Regions from separate parts of the Pantoea sp. SGAir0184 genome, predicted to be linked through region 2. Evidence: predicted binding sites of a transcription regulator. Region 2 holds the regulator's gene; each other region holds the start of a gene.

Region 1 (5,717 bases), 550 kb from region 2:
GTTCTTCATCAGATCCCAGTAGACGTTCTGCAGATCTCCGCTTTTGCTCCAGCAGCGCACCACAAAGTTCAGCGACGAAGCCGCCAGTTCGTTCAGGCCAATCTGAATACCCAGATCTTTCAGTACGCGCTCGTCAGCTTCCACCACTTCACGCAGCAGATCGATCACCTGATCGACATCCGCATCGTAGGCGACGCCAATAATGAACTCGTTGCGGCGGATAGGTTCGCGCGAAAAGTTAACGATGTTGCCGGCGATGATTTTGCCGTTTGGCACCACCACGATTTTGCCGTCAGCGGTTTTCAGCGTGGTCGAGAAGATCTGTACATTCTGTACGGTCCCCATTACGCCACCGAGATCGACGAACTCACCGGTGCGGAATGGACGGAAGGTCACCAACAGTACGCCTGCCGCCAGGTTGGAGAGCGACCCCTGCAGTGCCAGACCGACGGCCAGACCGGCAGCACCGAGCACGGCAATCACCGAGGCGGTCTGCACACCGACGCGGCCCAGCGCGGCAATAATCGTGAAGGCAATGATACCGTAGCGCACCAGCGCCGAGAGGAAATCAGCCACGGTGGCATCAATATGACGCGCGACCAGCAGGCGATTGACGCCGTTCGATACCACGCGCGCGATAATCATCCCGACAATAATGATGGCGATAGCCGCCACGATGTTCACCGCATAGCTGAGGATCAGCGCCTGGTTGCGCACCAGCCAGCCACCTGCATTGTTAATGCCGTCAACGACGTTAAGATCTTCCATTTGTTAGCCCTGTTGTTGAGTTTCCCGCAGGAAAGTACAAAAACTGCCAGATTCAATCCGACACTCCCGAGTACAAGGGTAAACAATAATGGGGCGAAGCGCCAAAAATGTGCTGTATAAACCGGGATTTCCAGACGGGACGCATAAAAAAAGGCCCTTTCGGGCCTTTTTTGTACGGTAAGCAAAAATTACAGTACGTCGACAGCGTTCAGCTCTTTGAAAGCCTGCTCTAAGCGCACAACCATGGAAGATTGTGCCGCACGCAGCCAGACGCGTGGGTCGTAGTATTTTTTGTTCGGGCTGTCAGCGCCGTTAGGGTTGCCAAGCTGACCCTGCAGGTACGCTTCGTTGGTTTTGTAGTACTGCAGGATGCCGTCCCAGGTTGCCCACTGGGTATCGGTATCGATGTTCATCTTGATCACGCCGTAGCTGATAGACTCTTCGATTTCTGCAGCAGAAGAACCGGAACCGCCGTGGAACACGAAGTCCAGCGCGTTGTGCGGCAGGCCGTGTTTCTCTGAAACGTATTTCTGCGAATCACGCAGAATGGTTGGGGTCAGTTTCACGTTGCCTGGCTTGTACACGCCGTGCACGTTACCGAAGGACGCAGCGATGGTGAAACGCGGGCTGATTTTGCTCAGCTCGGTGTAAGCGTAATCCACGTCTTCTGGCTGAGTGTACAGTGCAGAAGCGTCCATGTGGCTGTTGTCGACGCCATCTTCTTCACCACCGGTGCAGCCCAGTTCGATTTCCAGCGTCATATCCAGTTTCGCCATGCGCGCCAGATATTTAGAAGAAATCTCGATGTTCTCTTCCAGTGACTCTTCAGACAGGTCGATCATGTGTGAAGAGAACAGTGGCTTACCGGTTTTTTTGAAGTGCTCTTCGCCAGCATCCAGCAGGCCGTCGATCCACGGCAGCAGTTTCTTCGCACAGTGGTCGGTGTGCAGGATTACTGGCACGCCGTACTGTTCAGCCATCAGATGCACATGATGTGCACCAGCGATTGCGCCGAAAATCGCAGCGCCCTGTGGTTTGTCGGTTTTGAAACCTTTACCGGCGATGAAGGCAGCACCACCGTTGGAGAACTGAACGATGACCGGCGCTTTAACTTTAGCCGCAGCTTCCAGTACCGCGTTGATGGAATCCGTGCCGACGCAGTTAACGGCTGGCAGAGCGAATTTGTTTTCTTTCGCTACTTTGAAGATTTTCTGAACGTCATCACCAGTGACAACGCCGGGTTTTACGAAATCAAAAATTTTAGACATGGTTGTGTCCTGTTTCGTTTATCGTCCACTCCCCAATGGGAATGCGATCTGTTCGCCCACAGCGGGCAAGCCTTCAGACAGCGCCGAAGCGCTGCCCCCAAAAATTACTGCTTCGCGCGTTCTTCCAGCATGGCAACTGCCGGCAGTTTTTTGCCTTCCACGAACTCGAGGAACGCACCGCCACCGGTAGAGATGTAGGAGATTTTGTCCTCGATACCGAACAGGTCGATAGCCGCCAGGGTATCACCGCCGCCGGCAACAGAGAACGCGTCGCTGTCTGCGATAGCGTTGGCAACGATTTCGGTGCCCTTACGGAAGTTCGGGAACTCAAACACGCCAACCGGACCGTTCCACAGAATGGTTTTTGCGTCTTTCAGCAGTTTCGCCATGTTCTGAGCGGTTTCGTCACCGAAGTCCATAATTTCTTCGTTATCTGCTACTTCGGAAACCTTTTTCACGGTTGCCGGGGCAGTTTCGGAGAATTCCGTGCCGACGCGTGAATCGGTCGGTACCGGAATGCCGTACTGGTCGCGCAGGCCTTTAGCGGCCTCAACGAAGTCTGGCTCGTACAGCGATTTGCCGACGTTGTTGTCGATCGCCACGAAGGTGTTAGCGATACCGCCACCGACAATCACGGTGTCAGCGATTTTCACCAGCGACTGCAGCACGTCGAATTTGGTCGACACTTTAGAACCACCCACCACGGCGACCAGCGGACGCTGTGGATTGCTCATCACTTTGCCCAGCGCTTCCAGTTCGGCAGACAGCAGCGGACCGGCACAGGCGATAGGGGCGAATTTGCCCACGCCGTGAGTAGACGCCTGCGCGCGGTGCGCGGTGCCGAATGCATCCATGACGAACACGTCACACAGCGCGGCATATTTCTTCGACAGGGTTTCGTCGTCTTTTTTCTCGCCTTTGTTGAAGCGAACGTTTTCCAGCACCACCAGTTCACCCGCGCCCACTTCAACGCCGTCGAGGTAGTCTTTCGCCAGGGTCACGTTAGTGCCGTTCAGTTTTTCTTTCAGGTAGTTAACAACCGGCAGGAGGGAGAACTCTTCGTTGTATTCACCTTCGGTCGGGCGACCCAGGTGAGAGGTAACCATCACTTTCGCGCCCTGTTTCAACGCCGCTTCGATGGTAGGCAGAGAAGCACGAATACGTGCATCTGACGTCACTTTCCCTTCTTTCACTGGTACGTTGAGATCGGCACGGATCAGAACGCGTTTACCAGCAAGATCCAGATCGGTCATCTTAATTACAGACATGGTGAACCCTCTCGTTGATTCTCATAAGTTTTGCCAGACGCAGTCCGCGTCTTACCTGAAACCGCTTGCGGCCATTGCTAACGTGGTGTCGATCATGCGGTTAGCAAAGCCCCATTCGTTGTCACACCAGACCAGGGTTTTGATCAGGTGGTGACCGCTGACCCGCGTTTGCGTGCCGTCCACTATGGCACTGTGCGGATCGTGGTTAAAATCTACTGAGACTAACGGTAATTCCGTATAGTCAACTATACCACGAAATGCCCCCTCTGACGCGTTTTGCAGCAACGCGTTGACCTCACACGCCTTCACCGCCTGGCGCACCGAAACGCTCAGATCAATGGCGGTCACGTTGATCGTCGGCACGCGCACCGCGATAGCCTCGAAGCGATCGTTAAATTTCGGAAAAATACGGGTAATGCCAGCGGCAAGACGCGTATCGACCGGAATGATCGACTGACTGGCGGCACGGGTACGGCGCAGGTCGCTGTGATACGCGTCAATCACCTGCTGATCGTGCATCGCTGAGTGGATGGTGGTCACGGTGCCCGACTCAATGCCAAAGGCGTCATCCAGCAGCTTGATCACCGGAATAATGCAGTTGGTGGTGCAGGATGCGTTGGAGACAATGCGGTCAGTTTGTTTAAGAGCCTGTTCGTTAACGCCGAACACTACGGTGGCATCCAAATCGTTGCCGCCGGGATGCGAGAACAACACTTTCTTCGCGCCAGCCTGCAGATGCGCTTCACCATCGTCGCGGCTGCCGTACACGCCGGTGCAGTCCAGCACGATATCAACATTCAGTTCGCGCCACGGCAGCGCGGTAATCTCAGCCTGATGCAGGATACGGATGGTATCGTCACCAACCCACAGCTGATCGCGCTCCTGGCGGACCTCAAAGGCAAAGCGGCCGTGGCTGGTGTCGTACTTCAGCAGATGCGCCATGCCAGCCGCTTCCGCCAGTTCGTTAATCGCCACTACGGTGATTTCCGCCCGGCGACCGGTTTCATACAGCGCACGCAACACGTTGCGCCCGATACGACCAAAACCATTTATTGCGATACGAATGGTCATCTCACTTCCTGCAGCCACACCTGAAAAAACGTGCCAAATACCTTGAGCGTTTCGCTGCGTTTTGTACAGGGAATTCTTGCCCGGTTACGGTTGCTGACGGAGAGCACACGGCTGCAACTGAAACGGTTCAGCGAGAATAAAGCATGGAAGGAATAACAGGAATGATTGCGATCAACTGTGCTGCTGATTATTGGATCTGCGTCACAAATTCAGGCAATGACAATTATTACTGCAGGAATAATTGAACCGTTTCAGGTTCAGGCGATAACAGGGCCGCCGATCTGCACATCGGTGTCGCGGCGCAATTTATTGCGCGTGGTAAAGCATAAGGATGGCAGCAGAAATGCGCGATGAATCGCGCCGCTACAACGCGCAGCGGCGCGACTTGTTACGCGAAATTACAGAATCGATTTCGCGGTTTTCACCACGTTGGCCACGGTGAAGCCGAACTCTTCGAACAGCTTCTCAGCTGGCGCTGACTCACCGAAGGTGGTCATGCCAACGATGGCACCGTGCAGGCCGGTGTATTTAAACCAGTAATCCGCAATACCGGCTTCGATAGCAACGCGTGCGCCAACCGCTTTCGGCAGCACAGACTCACGATAAGCCGCATCCTGCTTATCAAACGCATCGGTAGACGGCATGGACACCACGCGCACCTTACGACCTTCCGCGCTCAGCTGCTCGTAAGCGCCGACTGCCAGCTCAACTTCAGAACCGGTCGCAATCAGAATCAGCTCCGGCGTGCCGTCGCAATCTTTCAGCACGTAACCACCGCGCGCCACGTTAGCCAGCTGCTCAGCGCTACGATCCTGCTGCGCCAGGTTCTGACGCGAGAAGATCAGGGCTGATGGGCCGTCAACGCGCTCGATAGCGTATTTCCATGCCACCGCAGACTCTACCTGGTCACACGGACGCCACAGGCTCATGTTCGGGGTGGTGCGCAGGCTGGCCATCTGCTCAACCGGCTGGTGCGTCGGGCCATCTTCACCCAGACCGATAGAGTCGTGGGTATAAACCATCACCTGACGGATTTTCATCAGCGCCGCCATACGTGCTGCGTTACGCGCGTATTCGACGAACATCAGGAAGGTTGCGGTGTACGGCAGGAAGCCACCGTGCAGCGCAATACCGTTGGCGATGGCAGTCATACCAAACTCACGCACGCCGTAATGAATGTAGTTGCCTGCGGCATCTTCATTGATCGGCTTCGAGCCAGACCACATGGTCAGGTTGCTTGGTGCCAGGTCAGCCGAGCCGCCCAGATATTCTGGCAGCAGCTTACCGAAGGCTTCGATGGCATTCTGCGACGCTTTACGGCTGGCGATTTTTGCCGGATTAG
Region 2 (5,717 bases):
TTTCCGCAGCCCGTATGCCCATGGGCTGATGCAGGCGTGTCAGGCGCGCGGCTGGCTGGCGGTGATCATGCACTTCCGCGGCTGCAGCGGCGAGCCTAACCGTCTGCAGCGCATCTATCACTCCGGTGAAACTGAAGATGCGACCTATTTTCTGCACTGGCTGCAGCGCGAATGGGGCACGGTGCCGACTGCCGCGGTCGGCGTTTCGCTCGGCGGCAATATGCTGGCCTGTCTGCTGGGGCTGCAGGGCACGTCGGCCCCGCTGGATGCCGCGGTCGCCATTTCCGCGCCGCTGGCGCTGGAGCCGTGCAGCCAGAAGCTGGACGTGGGCTTTTCACGCTTTTATCAGCACTACCTGCTGACCCAGCTGAAGAAAAACGCCACGCGCAAACTGCGCGCCTGGCCGGGCACGCTGCCGGTCGATCTGACGCAGCTGCGCGCCTTCCGCCGGCTGCGTGAGTTTGATGATGCGATTACCGCCCGCGCCCACGGGTTTATTGATGCGCGCGACTATTATCAGCGCGCCAGCGCCATGCCATTGCTGACCGGCGTGCGCAAGCCGCTGCTGATCATCCATGCTAAAGACGATCCCTTCATGACCGATGCGGTGATCCCGCAGCCGCAGCAGTTGTCTGCCACAATTGAGTATCAGCTGACGCAGCAAGGCGGTCACGTCGGCTTCGTGGGCGGCAGCCTGCTGCGACCCAAAATGTGGCTGGAGCAGCGCGTGCCGGACTGGCTCTCAACTTATCTGGATATGTAACTGTGATTATTCCCTGGCAAGAACTCGACCCGACAACGCTGGAAAACCTGATAGAAAGTTTTGTGCTGCGTGAAGGCACCGATTATGGCGAGCAGGAGCGCAGCCTGACGCAGAAAGTGGCCGACGTGCGCCGCCAGCTTGAGCAGGGCGAAGTGGTACTGGTGTGGTCAGAATTGCATGAATCGGTCAATATTATGCCGCGGCGGGAATTTCGCGGCTGATGCGTCAGGCGGCAATTCGTGGTAACAATGCTCATCGCCGGACTTCACAGGGAGCGCTGTTATGTCAGCCAGGCATCCAGTCATAGCCGTTACCGGTTCCAGCGGCGCCGGAACCACCACCACCAGTCTCGCCTTCCGTAAAATTTTCCAGCAGCTGGATCTGCACGCGGCGGAAATAGAAGGCGACAGTTTCCATCGCTATACCCGTCCGGAAATGGACATGGCGATTCGTAAGGCGCGCGACCTCGGGCGTCACATCAGCTACTTTGGCCCGGAAGCCAACGACTTCGGCCTGCTGGAGCAGACTTTCCGCGACTATGGCCAGAGCGGACTCGGCCAGTCGCGCAAATATCTGCACACCTACGATGAAGCGGTGCCGTGGAATCAGGTGCCGGGCACGTTTACGCCCTGGCAGCCGCTGCCGGAAAACACCGATGTGCTGTTCTATGAAGGCCTGCACGGCGGCGTGGTGACGCAGCAACATAACGTGGCTGAACACGTCGATCTGCTGGTTGGCGTGGTACCGATTGTTAATCTGGAGTGGATTCAGAAACTGGTGCGCGACACCAGCGAGCGCGGCCATTCGCGCGAAGCGGTGATGGATTCGGTGGTGCGTTCGATGGAAGATTACATCAACTACATCACGCCGCAGTTTTCCCGCACGCACCTCAACTTCCAGCGCGTGCCGACCGTGGATACCTCGAACCCGTTTGCCGCGCGTGAGATTCCGTCGCTGGATGAGAGCTTTGTGGTGATCCATTTTCGCGGCCTGGAGGGCATCGCTTTTCCTTATTTACTGGCGATGATCCAGGGCTCGTTTATTTCCCACATGAATACGCTGGTGGTGCCGGGCGGCAAGATGGGACTGGCGATGGAGTTGATCATGACGCCGCTGGTGCAGCGGTTGATTGAAGGAAAACGTATTGAATAGCGCAGGCTAACGCGCCAGTTTCGCCGGGAGGAACTGAGATCGGGAGCGCAGGGCCGCGCTCCCGGCTGGATTACAGCTCCACCACTTCGTAGCTGTGCGTTATCTCGACGCCCTTGCCCAGCATGATCGCGACCGAGCAGTACTTCTCCGCGGACAGATCCACCGCGCGCGCCACCGCTTTATCGCTCAGCGCTTTGCCGCTGACAATAAAATGCAGATTGATATGCGTAAAAATGCGTGGCGCTTCTTCGCGGCGTTCCGAGGTCAGTTTGACTTCACAATCGGCGACATCGTTGCGCCCCTTTTGCAGAATCGACACCACGTCAATCGCGCTGCAGCCGCCCGCAGCCATCAACACCATCTCCATCGGGCTGGGCGCTTTATCACCGGAATTGCCGTCCATTAATACCTGATGACCGGATGAGGATTCTCCGAGAAAGGTCAGCCCTTCCACCCATTTCACTCGTGCCTGCATTATTCTTTCTCCTGAAGCGGCGGTTTTGCCGCCAGAGTACGCTTTCACCTGACAAACAGCAATGCAGACGCATCCCCCACCTGCTGAAGCGAGACAACAGGAGACAGGTTGCAAAAGCTATGCTACAAACAGTGCTGAAAATATTTTCGTCACGAAAGACGAAAGCGGGACGAATCAAAAGCATCGCTTACGAATCCACCCCCGAATAACTGTCCCTCACGGGAAACGCTGGACGATTTCACCGCCTGACAGGGAAAACTGCCCCCTGTATTTTGGGCACGATTACAACAGAGGATAATAGCGAATGGTTCTCGGCAAACCGCAAACAGACCCTACACTCGAATGGTTCCTGTCCCATTGCCATATTCACAAATATCCATCCAAAAGCACCCTCATCCATCAGGGTGAGAAAGCGGAAACGCTGTACTACATCGTGAAAGGTTCCGTCGCGGTACTGATTAAAGATGAAGAAGGCAAAGAGATGATACTCTCCTACCTCAATCAGGGGGATTTCATCGGTGAGCTCGGCCTGTTTGAAGAGGGCCAGGAGCGTAGCGCCTGGGTACGTGCGAAAACCGCCTGCGAAGTGGCTGAAATTTCCTACAAAAAATTCCGTCAGCTGATTCAGGTCAATCCGGATATTTTAATGCGCCTGTCGGCGCAGATGGCGCGTCGCCTGCAGGTAACATCTGAAAAAGTCGGCAACCTTGCCTTCCTCGATGTGACCGGCCGTATCGCGCAAACGCTGCTCAACCTGGCGAAACAGCCTGATGCCATGACCCACCCGGACGGTATGCAGATCAAAATCACCCGTCAGGAGATTGGTCAGATCGTGGGCTGCTCACGCGAAACCGTGGGTCGTATCCTGAAAATGCTGGAAGATCAGAACCTGATCTCTGCACACGGCAAAACCATCGTCGTTTACGGCACCCGCTGATTTCTTCTCACCTACGGCGTGATGGCAACATCGCGCCGTTTCTGTTTACGATGAGCTGATGTGGCGTCGAATCATCTATCATCCGGAAGTTAACTATGCGCTGCGGCAAACGCTGGTGCTGTGCCTGCCTGTGGCGCTCGGCTGGCTGTTTGGCGATCTGCAAAAAGGGCTGCTGTTCTCCCTGGTGCCGGCCTGCTGCAACATCGCCGGTCTGGATACGCCACACAAGCGGTTCTTCAAACGGCTGATTGTCGGCGGCGCACTGTTCGCCAGCGGCAGTTTTCTGATTCAGTACCTCACGGCTTACGCTGTGCCGCTGCCGCTGATTCTGCTGGTGTTGCCGCTGTTGGTGGGCGTGACCGGTGAAATCAGCCCGCTGCATGGTCGTTTGCTGCCCGGCACGCTGATCGCCGCCATCTTTACCTTAAGCCTCGTCGGCCGTATGCCGATGTGGGTCCCGCCGCTGCTGTATATCGGCGGGACGCTGTGGTACGGGCTGTTTAACTGGTTCTGGTTCTGGCTGTGGAAAGAGCAGCCGATGCGCGAGACCCTCAGCCTGCTGTACCGCGAGCTGGCCGATTACTGCGACGCCAAATACACCCTGCTGACGCAGCTGACCGATCCGGAAAAAGCGCTGCCGCCGCTACTGGCGCGCCAGCAGAAAGCGGTCGATCTGATCACCACCTGCTACCAGCAGATGCATATGCTGTCCGCCAGCCGTGATAACAGCCATAAACGCCTGACGCGCGCTTTCCAGGTCGCGCTCGATCTGCAGGAACATATCTCGGTCAGCCTGCACCAGCCGGAAGAGGTGCAAAAGCTGGTGGAGCAGAGCCACGCCGAGGCGGTGATCCGCTGGAACGCGAAAATCATTTCGGCACGGCTGCGCGTGCTGGCCGATGCCATTCTCTATCACCAGCTGCCGGAACGCTTCCACATGGAGAAGCCGCTCGGCGCGCTGGAGAAAATTGCCCGGCAGCACCCGGATAATCCGGTCGGTAATTTCTGCCTCTACCATTTCAGCCGCATCGCCCGCGTGCTGCGCACGCAGAAGCCACTGTACACCCGCGACCTGATGGCCGATCGCCAGCGCCGCCTGCCGCTGCTGCCGGCGCTGCGCAGCTACCTGTCGCTGAAATCTGCCGCGCTGCGGACGGCGGCGCGCTTCGCGGTGATGCTAATGTTCGGCAGCGCGCTGGCGCTGTTCTTCAATATTCCCAAGCCTTACTGGATTCTGATGACCATCATGTTTGTCAGCCAGAACGGCTACAGCGCCACGCGCGTGCGCATTCAGCACCGGGCGCTCGGCACCTTCGCCGGCTTGCTGATCGCCGCGGCGTCGCTGCGCTTTGCTGTTCCGGAGTCGATTGCCCTGCTGACCATGCTGGTCATCACGCTCGCCAGCTATCTGATCACGCGTAAATATTATGGCTGGTCGATGATTGGCTTTACGGTGACGGCGGTGTATTCGCTGCAGCTGCTGTCACTGAATGGCGCGCAGTTCCTGCTGCCACGCATGATGGATACGCTGATGGGCTGCCTGATTGCCTTCGCCGGTATGATCTGGCTATGGCCGCAGTGGCAGAGCGGGCTGCTGCGCAATAATGCGCACGATGCGCTGGAGGCTTATCAGGAGGCGCTGCGCCTGCTGCTCGGTCCGGAGCAGGCGCCGGAGAAGCTGGCGTATCAGCGCGTCAAGGTTAACCAGGCGCACAACGCGCTGTTTAACTCGCTCAACCAGGCGTCCACCGAACCGGGCTTTAACTTTCAGTATCTGAAAGATATGCGCCTGTGGGTGACTCACAGCCAGTTTATCGTCGAGCACATCAACGCCATGACCATTCTGGCGCGCGAGCACACCATGCTGACGCCAAAGCTGGCGGAGCGCTATTTGCAGTCCTGTGAAATCGCGCTGCAGCGCTGTCAGCAGCGGCTGGCTTACGACGGGCCGGGCAACGACAGCAATATTCTGGAAGCGCCGGAGAATCTGAATGAGGGGCCGGTGACGATTGTCGAACAGCATGTGAAGCGCATTCTGCAGCACCTCAATGTGATGCACACCATTTCTTCACTGGCGTGGAGCCAGCGCCCGCATCACGGCCGCTGGCTCAGCGTGCTGAAGCCGAAAGGTTAGTTCAGGACTTTCGCGATCGCCCGGGCAAAGCGCGCCATGCCTTCTGCGATATCGGTCGGCTCAATCACCAGCGACGGCACAAAGCGAATCACATCGCTGCCGGCGGTCAGTACCATCAGGCCTTCAGCGGCGGAAGCGTTGAGGATATCGCGCGCTTTGCTGGCGTGCTGCGCGTTGAGTACGGCACCCAGCAGCAGCCCTTTGCCCCGAATTTCACTGAAGATGTCGAACTGCTCATTGATTTTCTGCAGCGCCG
Region 3 (5,717 bases), 750 kb from region 2:
CACCAAAATGAGATTGGGCTAAGTCTAAATGGCTTGAAACGCGAGGCTTTTGCTGGTGTGAATCAATTTTACCGCAAAAAAGGAAGTGATTCCGTGATGGCATTCATCAGGAAAAAGTGGTTCGAATTGTTATGTAGCGAATGCCGAATTTAATGATCTTCATCTCTTCTGGTAAGAACAAATCTCAGCATTAAGTCATATAACATCGGCCTCAATGGTATTAGCGATTATCGGAACCGGAAGGGTAATGATAAACGCTACGGCTAATATCCAGTAAACGACAGCTGCGACGGGTACCGATGTCGAAAGTGGTTTGCAGGAAGTTGACCGCCTGACGCTTTTCATTCGTAGTGAAGAAGTTTTTCAGCACGCTTTGCAGCATCTCCTTGTCAGAGCTCAGGGTCTGCAGCTCGCGCGTAAGGTTCTGCAGTTTATCCTCCAACTCCTTGATTTTTCGACCCTCCTCTGAAGAAAGCCCGGAGAACTTCTTCTTCCAGCTATAGAAGGTGGCCTCGGAAATGCCCAGCTCCTCACAAATCTCCCTGACTTTCACTCCCGTTTCAGAAGCTTTAATGGCATTTGTGATTTGCTCTTCGCTATATCGTGACTTTCTCATAAATGCTCTTACCTTTCTTATCAATTAGTGGATGAGAATTACTGTATTAATATCTGGTACTGCAAAAACGGTATTAATGCAGTATTAAAGTGCGCGATTAGAATTGCGAGGGTTAAATTAAGTTATTTAGAATAAATATCATCATGGGATAAATCTTATTTTATTCTGAATGCCATTGAACGCCTTCCTGGTGCTGGGTTTTTGATATAGATTCATTCCATCCCAAATGCAGAAAAATACGACAATCATTGGAAATTCGGCATAGCCTGCTTGCAAAAAACTCAGGATATGCCTGTGAACTTTTGTCCTGAATTCGGGTTGAAATCGTTTACATCCATCGGGCTTCGCACCAGGTTTAATCGGAATTTTCCTGAATTTAATCGCTAAACTCTGACGCGAGTCTCATTTTTCGGACCAGCCTGGTTTGAAGTTATTAAATTGTGTCAGGCCCACTGAGCGCTTGTTAATTCATTTCAAGGACGTTGTACCGAAAAGCAGTTGCTGTACGTAATACTAAGGACCAGTCAATGAAATTGAGCGTAATGTCTAATGCCGCCTGGATGATGTCTGAGAAGATCGTCTCGGTATTCGGCGTCATATTTGTGACCTCCTACGTGGCAAAATCCTTTGGCCCAACGGTGTTTGGTCAAATGGCGTTTTCGACCTCGCTGTTCTCCATGGTGCAAACCGTGGCGATTTTTGGTACCGAAACCATCCTGTTCAAGCGCATCAGCAAAAGTGCGCCGAAAGGCCTGCGGCTGATGACCGTGGCGCGGACCATGCGCCTGGTGCTACTGTTGCTGACATCAATCCCGGTGTTGATTTGGGTCTGGTACAACATGCAGGAAAACTTCCTTGCGTTTGCACTGGCCTCGTTTATCTCGTCGGTGTTTGTCACCCAGGACACGTTCAGCGTTTATAACAATGCGCGACTGGCGTCGCGGCTCAATACCATTGCTAACTCGGCCGGCTTGCTGCTGGGCTTTGCCATGAGCTTCACCATCGCCTGGCTGCATCTCAATCCACTGTGGCTCACCGCCTCGATTGTGGCCGTCACACTGGTGCCGTACGCCATCAAGCGCGTCAATTTCTATCGCGAACATCAGGATCTGGCACCGCCGCAGGACAAGCGCACCACCTACCTGCGCTACCTGATGTATGCCGGCCTGCCGCTGGCCATCTCCAGCATCTTTATCTCGGTGCAGGTGAAAGCCGCACAGATGTTCCTCGCGGGCATCGCCTCAGCGCGCGACCTTGGCCTGTTCGCCGCCGCGAATACCATTTCGGCTTCCTGGATTTTTATCCCGGTTGCCATCATCACTTCCTGCTTCTCGGAGATTTTCCGCGAGCGTGGAGCAGCCGCGATCAAGCTCACCGCGCGGCTGAACGGCTATGTCATGGGAGTTTCATTGCTGTTATTAGCGGTGATTGCCTTGTACGGCGAAAAAATCATCATCGCTTTATATGGTCACGAGTACACACAGTCCGGAAGTCTCATTACGTTACTGTCGTTAGCAACCTGCTTTTCGGCAATGGGGACCGTCGCTTATCGCTACATGGTGAAAGAGGGCGGGTTTAACTATCTGTTGAAGAAGATCATTTGTCTGATGGTCATCAGCCTGCCGCTGTCGTGGTGGCTGATCCAGGGCTACGGCATCATGGGTGCCGCCTGGAGCGTCTTCATCACGGAGTTACTGTCCCTGACCGTAATGAATTACTTCTTCAAAAACGGCGTCATCCAAAAAATTCAGGTTTCCTCACTCAACTACAAAACCTACAAATGAGGTCAGATATGATCAGGTTGAAAGACGAACTCAGAAGAAGCGTACAGTATTTCATCAAAAAGATGCCCTGGGCGTACCAGGATCGCATTTACTACTTTCACAAATTCCGTAAGCTGCCGAACCTGCGTCAGCCGAAGGTGTTCAATGAGAAAGTGCTGTATCGCAAATTCGTCTACGGCGACTACCAGTGCTATGGCCGCCTGTCGGACAAGTTTTCGGTGCGTGAGTACATTGCCGAAAAGGTGGGCAGTGAGTATCTGATTCCGCTGGTTTATGAGACCAGCGATCCGCACTCACTGCATACGCTGCCGAGCTGGAAGAACACGGTTATCAAGCCGAATCACGGCTCCAACATGGTCGAGATCCTGCTGGAAGAACCGGATGCGCTGAAAAAACAGCAGATTATCAGCGATTGCCAGCGCTGGCTGAAGACCGACTTCGCCAACGAGGCGCGCGAAATTCACTATCGCTATATTAAGCCGCGCATTCTGGTAGAGAAGTACATCGGCGATGGCAAAACCGCGCCGATCGATTACAAGTTTCACATGTTCAACAAGCGCGACGGCAATTTTGAATATGTGCTGCAGGTGATCTACAACCGCTGTAATCCGCTGCTGTCGATGAACTTTTACGTCAACAATCTTAACGAGGCGTATCACAAAATCCGTGACACCGGGCTGGATGTGTCACCGCTGCTGCCACAATTGCAGCACGCGCTGGCGCTGAGTAAAACGCTGGCCAGCGACTTCGATTATGTGCGTGTGGACTGGTATATCGATGGCGAACAGATCTACTTCGGTGAGCTGACGTTCACGCCAGGCGCCGGGCTGGTCACCGGGTTGGATCGGGGGCTCAATCAGATGATGGGTGATATGTGGATTCAGGATCGTCGCGATACGCAGAGATCGGACGTCACGGTGCCGGAAGTACCACTTCCAGCCGTATTGAAGAAAATTTGAAATCACACAGCAAAATAAAAAACCCCGCTTAGCGGGGTTTTTTATGCGCCGCGTTTACGGCATTGGCCAGTCGGCTGGTGTCTGGCTCATCACCTGAATAAACGCCTCTTTGGTGATGGACATAAAGTTATGCACGTTTTCCATGCTCAGCGTAATGCCGAGCAGACCGGTAACGAACCAGCATGACATCGCTACGCCCACGCCGCCGCACATCAGCGCCATCACGTGGTGGCTGTTCTGACGCAATTTAATTTTCATGGTGCTGGCGAAGAACATCATTACCGCGCTGAGCAGTTCCCAACGCATGACGATCAGACTGGTAGTTAACGTAGCCATCGGCGAAAAACCTCTTGAAATCAGTAATATCCCTGACATTCATCGGACATCACTGGCGGCAGACAAGGGAGGTCAGGGAAGCCCTTCTGTCGTCTTAATACAGCTTGAATCTGTGACTTGGGTCACATTATATCACTGGATTTGAAAATTTGAACAAAATTTAGACCTGGTATGGCAGGCTAAGAAAGGGCTGGAGGAAGGTGAAGAGAAGGGGGAAAGGCGCGCCCGCGCGGGGCGCACTGACTTCAGCGTACCGGGCAGCACTCGCCGGTGGTGCGCTGGGCAAAGCTGTTCATGCCTTCGCTGCAGTCAAAGTTGACCAGACGCGGACGCTGCACCATCGCCTGGCGACGCATGCTGTGACGGTAAGCGGTAGGGGTTTGCGAGAACTGACGGCGGAACACGCGTGAAAACGTCTGCTGCGAGTCGTAGCCGTACTGCATCGCAATGTCGAATACCGGACGCTGCGTCTGACGCAAGGCTTCGGCGGCCAGCGTGAGACGGCGTTCACGAATATAACCACCCAGCGTTTGTTTCGTAACCGTACGGAACATACGCTGCAGGTGCCATTTCGAGTAACCCGATTTTGCCGCCACTTCATCAATCGACAATGTTTTATCCAGATTCTGATCGATCCAGTTAGTCAGTGAATGGATGATTTCCTGTTGCATCATAGCCTGTTCCTTCTGCAAGGTTATCGCCTGGTTTGAAATTCGCTGTTTTGCTGGGGTGCGAGTATAATTCCTCAAGTTAACTTGAGGTAAAGGCCCTAAATGAAAAAAGAACGCAATTACCCGAAACCGGTGCTGACGCCGGGCGAAGTGGCGAAACGCAGCGGCGTGGCGGTATCGGCGCTGCACTTTTACGAAAGCAAAGGCTTGATCAGCAGCACGCGCAATGGCGGTAATCAGCGCCGCTACAGCCGTGATGTGCTGCGCCGCGTGGCGATTATCAAAATTGCCCAGCGCATCGGAATTCCGCTGGCGACGGTCAGCGACAGCCTGATGCACGTGCCGGCGAATAAGCGCATGTCGACGCAGGAGTGGGACGCGCTGACGCAGCACTGGCGCGAAGAGCTGGATAAACGCATCGAAACCCTGACGCGTCTGCGCAACGATCTTGACGGCTGCATTGGTTGCGGCTGCCTGTCGATGCGCGACTGCCCGCTGCGCAATCCGGGTGATCGCCTGGGGCAGCAGGGCTCCGGAGCGGTCCTGCTCGATCCGCAACAGGACGAGCCGCAGCGTTAATCCGCTATACTAGATGCCAACCCTTAGCAGCAAGGAATCGCGCATGATTACCGTTCACCATCTGGAAAACTCCCGTTCTCATCGGGTGCTGTGGCTGCTGGAAGAGCTGGCGGTGCCGTATCAAATCAAACGCTATCAGCGGGAAAATACCCTGCTGGCGCCGGACGAATTAAAGAAAGTGCATCCGCTGGGTAAATCGCCGGTGATTACCGATGGCAATCGGGTGATCGCCGAATCGGGCGCCATCCTCGAATATCTGCAGCTGAAATACGACAGCGAGCATCTGCTGGCGCTGCATGAGGAAGAGGAGCAAATTCAGGCGCGTTACTGGCTGCACTATGCTGAAGGTTCGCTGATGCCGCTGCTGGTAATGAAGCTGGTGTTTGCGCAACTGGGCAAAAAGCCGGTGCCATGGCTGCTGCGCCCGGCCGGCGTGGCGCTGAGTAAAGGCATTCAGAAAGCGTGGCTGAACAAGCAGCTGGCGCTCCACGGGCGCGTGATTGAGCAGCATCTGAGCCAGCAGCGCTTTTTTGCCGGTTCACGCTTCAGCATTGCCGATGTGCAGATGAGTTTTCCGCTGCTGGCGTTGCAGATGCGCGGCGCGCTGGGTGAGATGCCCGCCACGGCGCGCTGGCTGGAGAATATGCAGCAGCGCGCCGCGTGGCAGCGCGCGCTGGAGCAGGGCGGCCCGATTCAGTTCAATAACGGCTGAGGCGCAGCGGTAACGCAACGAAACAGGACGCCGCGACGCGCTGTCGCGGCACCGCAGCAA
Region 4 (5,717 bases), 1.5 Mb from region 2:
GCCGCTGTATGCCACTAACGGATCGGATAATTAGCCTGGCGTAGCTGCTTCAGAAAACATTCGCGCGGCCGCGTTGCTGCCATTCAGTCAATGAAACCGCAATTCGCACAATAGCCGTAGCGGCGCGATTCATCGCCTTACGTGGGGTTTATTTACCGGGCTCATGAGATTCTTTGAAGCCTGATGGGACATCAGATTGCCGAGCCAGAAGGGAACGTGATGTTGGTTCAAAGCTTTGATATACTCTTGAGGCTATGGTGTCTTACGCAACTGCACTGATGTAGAGAGGGCTTAATGACCAACAACAGAAAAAAAGCGCACTCAGGTTATGCTAAACCTTCTCGCTCCGATATCATTCGTTCAGTAGCAACGTCAACGGCTGTTGAAACCGGCCAGTCCTCAGCTAGCGTCGAGGCCTCACTTGAAGCCGCGCGCAAAAAATTCGCGCATCTTCGACTGGCTTAGTGCCTTCTCAGTGCCCGACTGACCCAGTATTTCATTGGCGCGTAGTCCATTGACATACCAGCATGAATAGCCGAAATATACTGGGTTTTATTCTGCTCCCAGCTTTGATAATCCAGCGGTTTGTATCCTCCCTGAACCGCCATGACATCCGCTAACAGCCGCGACAAACGTCCGTTTCCTTCTCTGAAGGGATGTATAAGTATCAGCTCGACATGGGTAACGGCGATAGCAATGATGAGTTCTTCTTCTTCCATGACGTTACAGGGCGTGTAATGCGCAAGATACTTGTTGTATTCGTTCAGCAGTTTTGGCAATTGTGCTGAAGGCGCAAACATAAAACCACCCTTGCTAATATTGACCGTTCTCTCTTGTCCAGCCCATTCGTAGATGTTACCCAGCCAGCGGCGATGCCAGCTTTTTAGTAGCGCGACGTTAAGTTTCCCTTCGGGAAAGTTTTCTTCAAAAACTGACTGGTAGAGTTGTTCTAACAGAACAAGTTCTGCCTCGTTCATCTCAGTGGAATCGGTGAGCCCCAGCTTATTGGCCATGACCTGCTCGCCTGAGTCTTTTTCAAACTTACCTTCACTGCCAGCAACATGGTATCGGCTCATGAGTGCGCTCTGTAATAATGACAAACGAAGCGTAAGTATATTTAGGTCCATCAGGTTTATCAGCCAATCCTGCCTCGAAACCTTTCGTTCATCAGGATAAGTTAAATTGCTGTATATCCAGGGAGTACCGTTGGTTGCAGCCAGGCTGTACCTCAATAGCATCAGCCCGGTTGCCCGTTTCGATCAAACAGGTAATGTGGTTCGGTAAGGGGAGCTATAAGTAGCGCTGCAGCCGAGATTTTGACCAGCCGCCGTAAAGAGTGCGATGTGACTGGCGCTGGCAATTTATCCCCGCCCGTAAAAAGCATGTAATAAAAAATCCACGCAATTGCGTGGATTTTATAGTTATTGCGCTCTCTATGAGGCTCGGTGAAACCTCATGAGACGGCACATTTTATTTAAACGTTAAACAGGAAGTTCATCACATCGCCATCTTTCACGATGTACTCTTTACCTTCTGAACGCATTTTGCCGGCTTCTTTCGCGCCCTGTTCACCTTTGTATGTGATGAAATCTTCGAAGGCGATGGTCTGAGCGCGGATAAAGCCTTTTTCGAAGTCGGTGTGGATTTTACCGGCTGCCTGCGGTGCGGTCGCGCCAACCGGGATGGTCCAGGCACGCACTTCTTTCACGCCTGCGGTGAAGTAAGTCTGCAGGTTGAGCAGGGCGTAACCAGCGCGGATCACGCGGTTGAGGCCCGGCTCTTCCAGGCCCAGCTCGGCCATGAATTCGTCGCGCTCTTCATCTTCCAGCTCGGCGATGTCCGATTCCACGGCCGCACAGACCGGCACCACCACTGAGCCTTCGGCTTCAGCAATCGCGCGCACCTGGTCGAGATACGGGTTGTTCTCGAAACCGTCTTCATTGACGTTGGCGATGTACATGGTCGGCTTCAGCGTCAGGAAGCTGAGATAGCGGATCGCCGCTTTCTCATCGGCGTCCAGCGCCAGCGAGCGCAGCATACCGGCGTTTTCCAGATGCGGCAGGCACTTCTCCAGCGCGGCCAGTTCCGCCTTAGCATCTTTGTCGCCGCCTTTGGCTTTCTTCTGGCAGCGCTGAATGGCACGTTCGCAGGTGTCGAGATCCGACAGCGCCAGCTCGGTGTTGATGACATCAATATCTTCCGCCGGGTTTACTTTACCGGAGACGTGAATGATGTTGTCGTTTTCAAAGCAGCGCACTACGTGGCCGATGGCTTCAGTTTCGCGGATGTTGGTCAGGAACTGGTTGCCCAGGCCTTCACCTTTGGACGCGCCTTTTACCAGACCGGCGATGTCCACGAACTCCATGGTGGTTGGCACCACGCGCTGTGGCTTAACAATTTCGCTCAGCTGATCGAGGCGCAGGTCAGGCATCGGCACCACGCCGGTGTTGGGTTCGATGGTGCAGAACGGAAAGTTGGCTGCTTCGATACCCGCTTTGGTCAGCGCGTTGAACAGGGTGGATTTACCGACGTTCGGCAGGCCCACAATACCGCATTTAAATCCCATGATCTTACCTTTCTCACTGAGTGTGCAGCGCTGGCAGACAGCGCCGACTGATTCAAAAATTTTCGCGCATTATACACAGAATTCCCTGCGGCGGCGCGGGAATTGGCTTAGCTGGCTTTGAAGGCGTGCAGGCGGTTCATCGCCTTAATCTTATCTTCTTTTAGCCACAGTTCGGTGCAGCGCACCGCTTCATCGACCGCCTCGTCAATCAGCTTCTGCTCGCTGGCCGGTGCCTTGCCGAGCACAAATCCGGTGACCTTGTTACGATCGCCCGGATGGCCGATACCGACGCGCAGGCGATGAAAATTGTTGTTATTACCGAGCTTGCTGATGATGTCTTTCAGGCCGTTATGACCGCCATGGCCGCCGCCCTGTTTGAATTTCGCCACGCCTGGCGGCAGGTCCATTTCATCGTGTGCCACCAGAATCTCTTCCGGCGTAATGCGATAGAACGTTGCCATCGCCGCCACCGCTTTGCCGCTCAGGTTCATAAAGGTGGTGGGCACCAGCAGGCGCACATCCTCGCCGGCCGGCGACAGGCGCGCGGTGTAGCCGAAAAATTTCGGCTCCTCTTTGAGGGACTGATTATGGCGCGAGCAAAGTAAATCCACATACCAGGCGCCAGCGTTATGGCGCGTTGCCGCGTATTCAGCGCCGGGATTGGCCAGCCCCACAATCAGTTTAATGCTGCTCACGATGTTTATCCTGTCTCGCTGCGAAAGGGCGATAGTTTACTGCCTGCCGGCTGGGATGACAAAGGGCGTAATGACAGATTAATGACCAAAGGTGACTAATCAATTTCTATCGAAATCAAGGTGCTGGCGGTAAAGTTTTGTCAGACATTGTGAAGGATGTGTGATCCTGTACGCATCTTAACCGCCAGCCATTGCCTAAACTTATGGCCAGTTAACCAAACGTGCTGTTTTCTGCGTTGCTGAAAAGGATGGAGGTGAATCATGAAACGTCAACACTGCCGCACCGTCGGTAATGGTTTGATGTGTCTCGGCTTGTTAACCATGGTGCTCGGGGTGGGTTATTCCATCATTAACCAGCTACCGTCGGTCAACCTGCCGCAGTTCCTCGCGCATGGAGCGATGTTCAGTATTTTTGTGGGTGCGCTACTGTGGCTGGTCGGCGCACGCGTCAGCGGACGGGAGAGGGTGGAAGACCGCTATTACTGGCTGCGTCACTACGGTGACAAACGCTGCCGTCGCGATCACCACTCAACGCACTAACCGGCTTCCGCCATTGCCGCCTGCGGCGTCTGATAACCTTCGACGCGGTTACGTCCGGCGGCTTTAGCGCGATACAAGGCTTCATCAGCCAGCGCCAGCAGGGCGGGAAACGCCTGATGCCGCTGGCTGGCAGTGGCAAAGCCAATGCTCACCGTATAGCCGATGTCGTTGGGTAGCGACAGCTGTGTCGCCAGCCGGATACGCTCACATATGCGCTGCGCCTGCTCACTGTCGCCAGGAAGCAACGCGGCAAACTCCTCACCGCCCAGCCGGGCAAACTGACCTTCAACCGGCATTAACGCTTTTACCACCTGACAAAAATCCACCAGCACCCGATCCCCCTGCTGATGGCCATAGCGATCGTTGATGCTTTTGAAATGATCGAGGTCGAATAGCACAGCACTGTAAATATAAGGCTGCGGCAAACGTGCGTGGCGCAGCAGCAGTTTTTCTGCGGCTTCAAATAGCGCGCGCCGGTTCCAGACGCCGGTAAGCGGATCGTGTAGCGACGCCAGCTTATGGGCAATCTGCGTGCGCTCATTGACCATCGCCAGAATGGTGAAGGTCAGGCCGATGACGAAGAGGATCGACTCCAGGATCACATAAACCGAAAAGCCGGAACCGCCAATGGCACCCGGTACGGGGGTGGCTACCGCATCGTCAAGGAAAATGCGCGCCATATGGAACAGTAAGTGGATCCACAGCAGTATCTGCGCGGGCCAGAAAGTGACGGTCAGCGTGGCGCGCGCCTGCCACAGCAGACGAATCAGCGCGGCGGTAAAGATGATGCACAGCAGGCACATGACCAGCACGCGTTTCGGCTGGCCGTGATAGAACTGCGGAAAGGCACAAAGCAGGGCCCACAGTAGCGCACCAGTGATCCAGCAAAAACCAAGCGGAAGGCGGCAAAAAGTACGAAAGGCGTTGAGCAGGGTGCCGTAAGCCAGCAGCATGATGACATTCCCGACCGCCACCGGCAAAAAGTGCAAACCGGCGCTGCGCAGGCTGCTGAGCAGCACGGCGGCAAGCGTCAGTATTAGCGTCAGCGTGGTAAAACCCAGCACCCGGTCGTACTGCGCCCCGACCCAGGCAAAAATCAAAATAATGCTCAGAAACCCCAGCACGTAGAGCTCGCAAATAAACAACGTATAAATGTCGAGTGGCATGGTGGTCGGAGTTCTCAGCAAAAGTGTGGTGAAAAATATCACTAATCACTGGACCGCTAAAGCCCGGATGCGCTTGTCTGATAAAAAGAGTGGAAGGCGGGGAGATTGGCGGATTTTGAGGCCATTTATCGCGCAAATAGTGGCAGCGGAAGCGGCTTTATCGGGATATTACTCCGCGCTCAGGCAATAAAAAACCGGGCAGGGCGCCCGGTTTTTCGCGAACAATTAATGTTCGAACATCGCCGAAATCGATTCTTCGTTGCTGATACGACGAATGGCTTCGGCCAGCATGCCAGACAGCGTCAGTGTACGCACATTTGGCAGCGACTTCATCTCTTCCGACAGCGGAATAGTGTCGCAAACAATCACCTGATCAATCACTGATTTGCGCAGATTTTCCACCGCGTTGCCAGAGAAGATTGGGTGGGTGGCGTAAGCGAACACGCGTTTCGCGCCGCGCTCTTTCAGTGCTTCAGCCGCTTTGCACAGCGTACCGCCGGTGTCGATCATATCGTCGACCAGTACGCAGTCACGACCGGCAACGTCACCGATGATGTGCATCACCTGCGACACGTTCGCACGCGGGCGACGTTTGTCGATGATGGCCATGTCGGTGTCGTTGAGCAGTTTGGCGATAGCGCGAGCGCGCACTACGCCACCGATGTCCGGCGAAACCACAATCGGGTTTTCCAGACCAATCTGCAGCATATCTTCCAGCAGAATCGGGCTACCGAACACGTTATCCACCGG

Evidence for each region. The regulator CRP, encoded in region 2, controls carbon source genes, mostly activating them, when cyclic AMP is high. The targets are predictions, from matches to a motif close to ATGTGANNNNNNTCACAT.
Region 1: epd (erythrose-4-phosphate dehydrogenase) is a predicted target of CRP. The motif match lies at 4,565-4,582, and genes of this name have one in related genera.
Region 3: C1N60_RS18045 (YjcB family protein) is a predicted target of CRP. The motif match lies at 3,806-3,823, and genes of this name have one in related genera.
Region 4: pth (aminoacyl-tRNA hydrolase) is a predicted target of CRP. The motif match lies at 3,420-3,437, and genes of this name have one in related genera.

The regions. Positions count from the first base shown of each region.
Region 1 is NZ_CP028050.1:864,612-870,328, reverse strand. It holds gene mscS (small-conductance mechanosensitive channel MscS) at 1-768, opposite strand, end outside; gene fbaA (class II fructose-bisphosphate aldolase) at 957-2,036, opposite strand; gene pgk (phosphoglycerate kinase) at 2,141-3,304, opposite strand; gene epd (erythrose-4-phosphate dehydrogenase) at 3,356-4,375, opposite strand; gene tkt (transketolase) at 4,774-5,717, opposite strand, start outside.
Region 2 is NZ_CP028050.1:314,501-320,217, reverse strand. It holds gene C1N60_RS01415 (hydrolase) at 1-763, shown strand, start outside; gene C1N60_RS01410 (YheU family protein) at 766-984, shown strand; gene C1N60_RS01405 (phosphoribulokinase) at 1,046-1,915, shown strand; gene C1N60_RS01400 (OsmC family protein) at 1,986-2,390, opposite strand; gene crp (cAMP-activated global transcriptional regulator CRP) at 2,695-3,327, shown strand; gene C1N60_RS01390 (YccS/YhfK family putative transporter) at 3,386-5,461, shown strand; gene C1N60_RS01385 (bifunctional acetylornithine/succinyldiaminopimelate transaminase) at 5,458-5,717, opposite strand, start outside.
Region 3 is NZ_CP028050.1:3,805,546-3,811,262, reverse strand. It holds gene C1N60_RS18060 (transposase) at 221-616, opposite strand; gene C1N60_RS18055 (oligosaccharide flippase family protein) at 1,144-2,400, shown strand; gene C1N60_RS18050 (ATP-grasp fold amidoligase family protein) at 2,409-3,359, shown strand; gene C1N60_RS18045 (YjcB family protein) at 3,414-3,695, opposite strand; gene soxS (superoxide response transcriptional regulator SoxS) at 3,941-4,369, opposite strand; gene soxR (redox-sensitive transcriptional activator SoxR) at 4,469-4,945, shown strand; gene C1N60_RS18030 (glutathione S-transferase family protein) at 4,989-5,657, shown strand.
Region 4 is NZ_CP028050.1:1,855,830-1,861,546, forward strand. It holds gene uxuR (Uxu operon transcriptional regulator) at 1-34, shown strand, start outside; gene C1N60_RS08570 (Fic/DOC family protein) at 462-1,076, opposite strand; gene ychF (redox-regulated ATPase YchF) at 1,475-2,566, opposite strand; gene pth (aminoacyl-tRNA hydrolase) at 2,674-3,261, opposite strand; gene ychH (stress-induced protein YchH) at 3,523-3,801, shown strand; gene C1N60_RS08590 (GGDEF domain-containing protein) at 3,798-4,967, opposite strand; gene prs (ribose-phosphate diphosphokinase) at 5,193-5,717, opposite strand, start outside.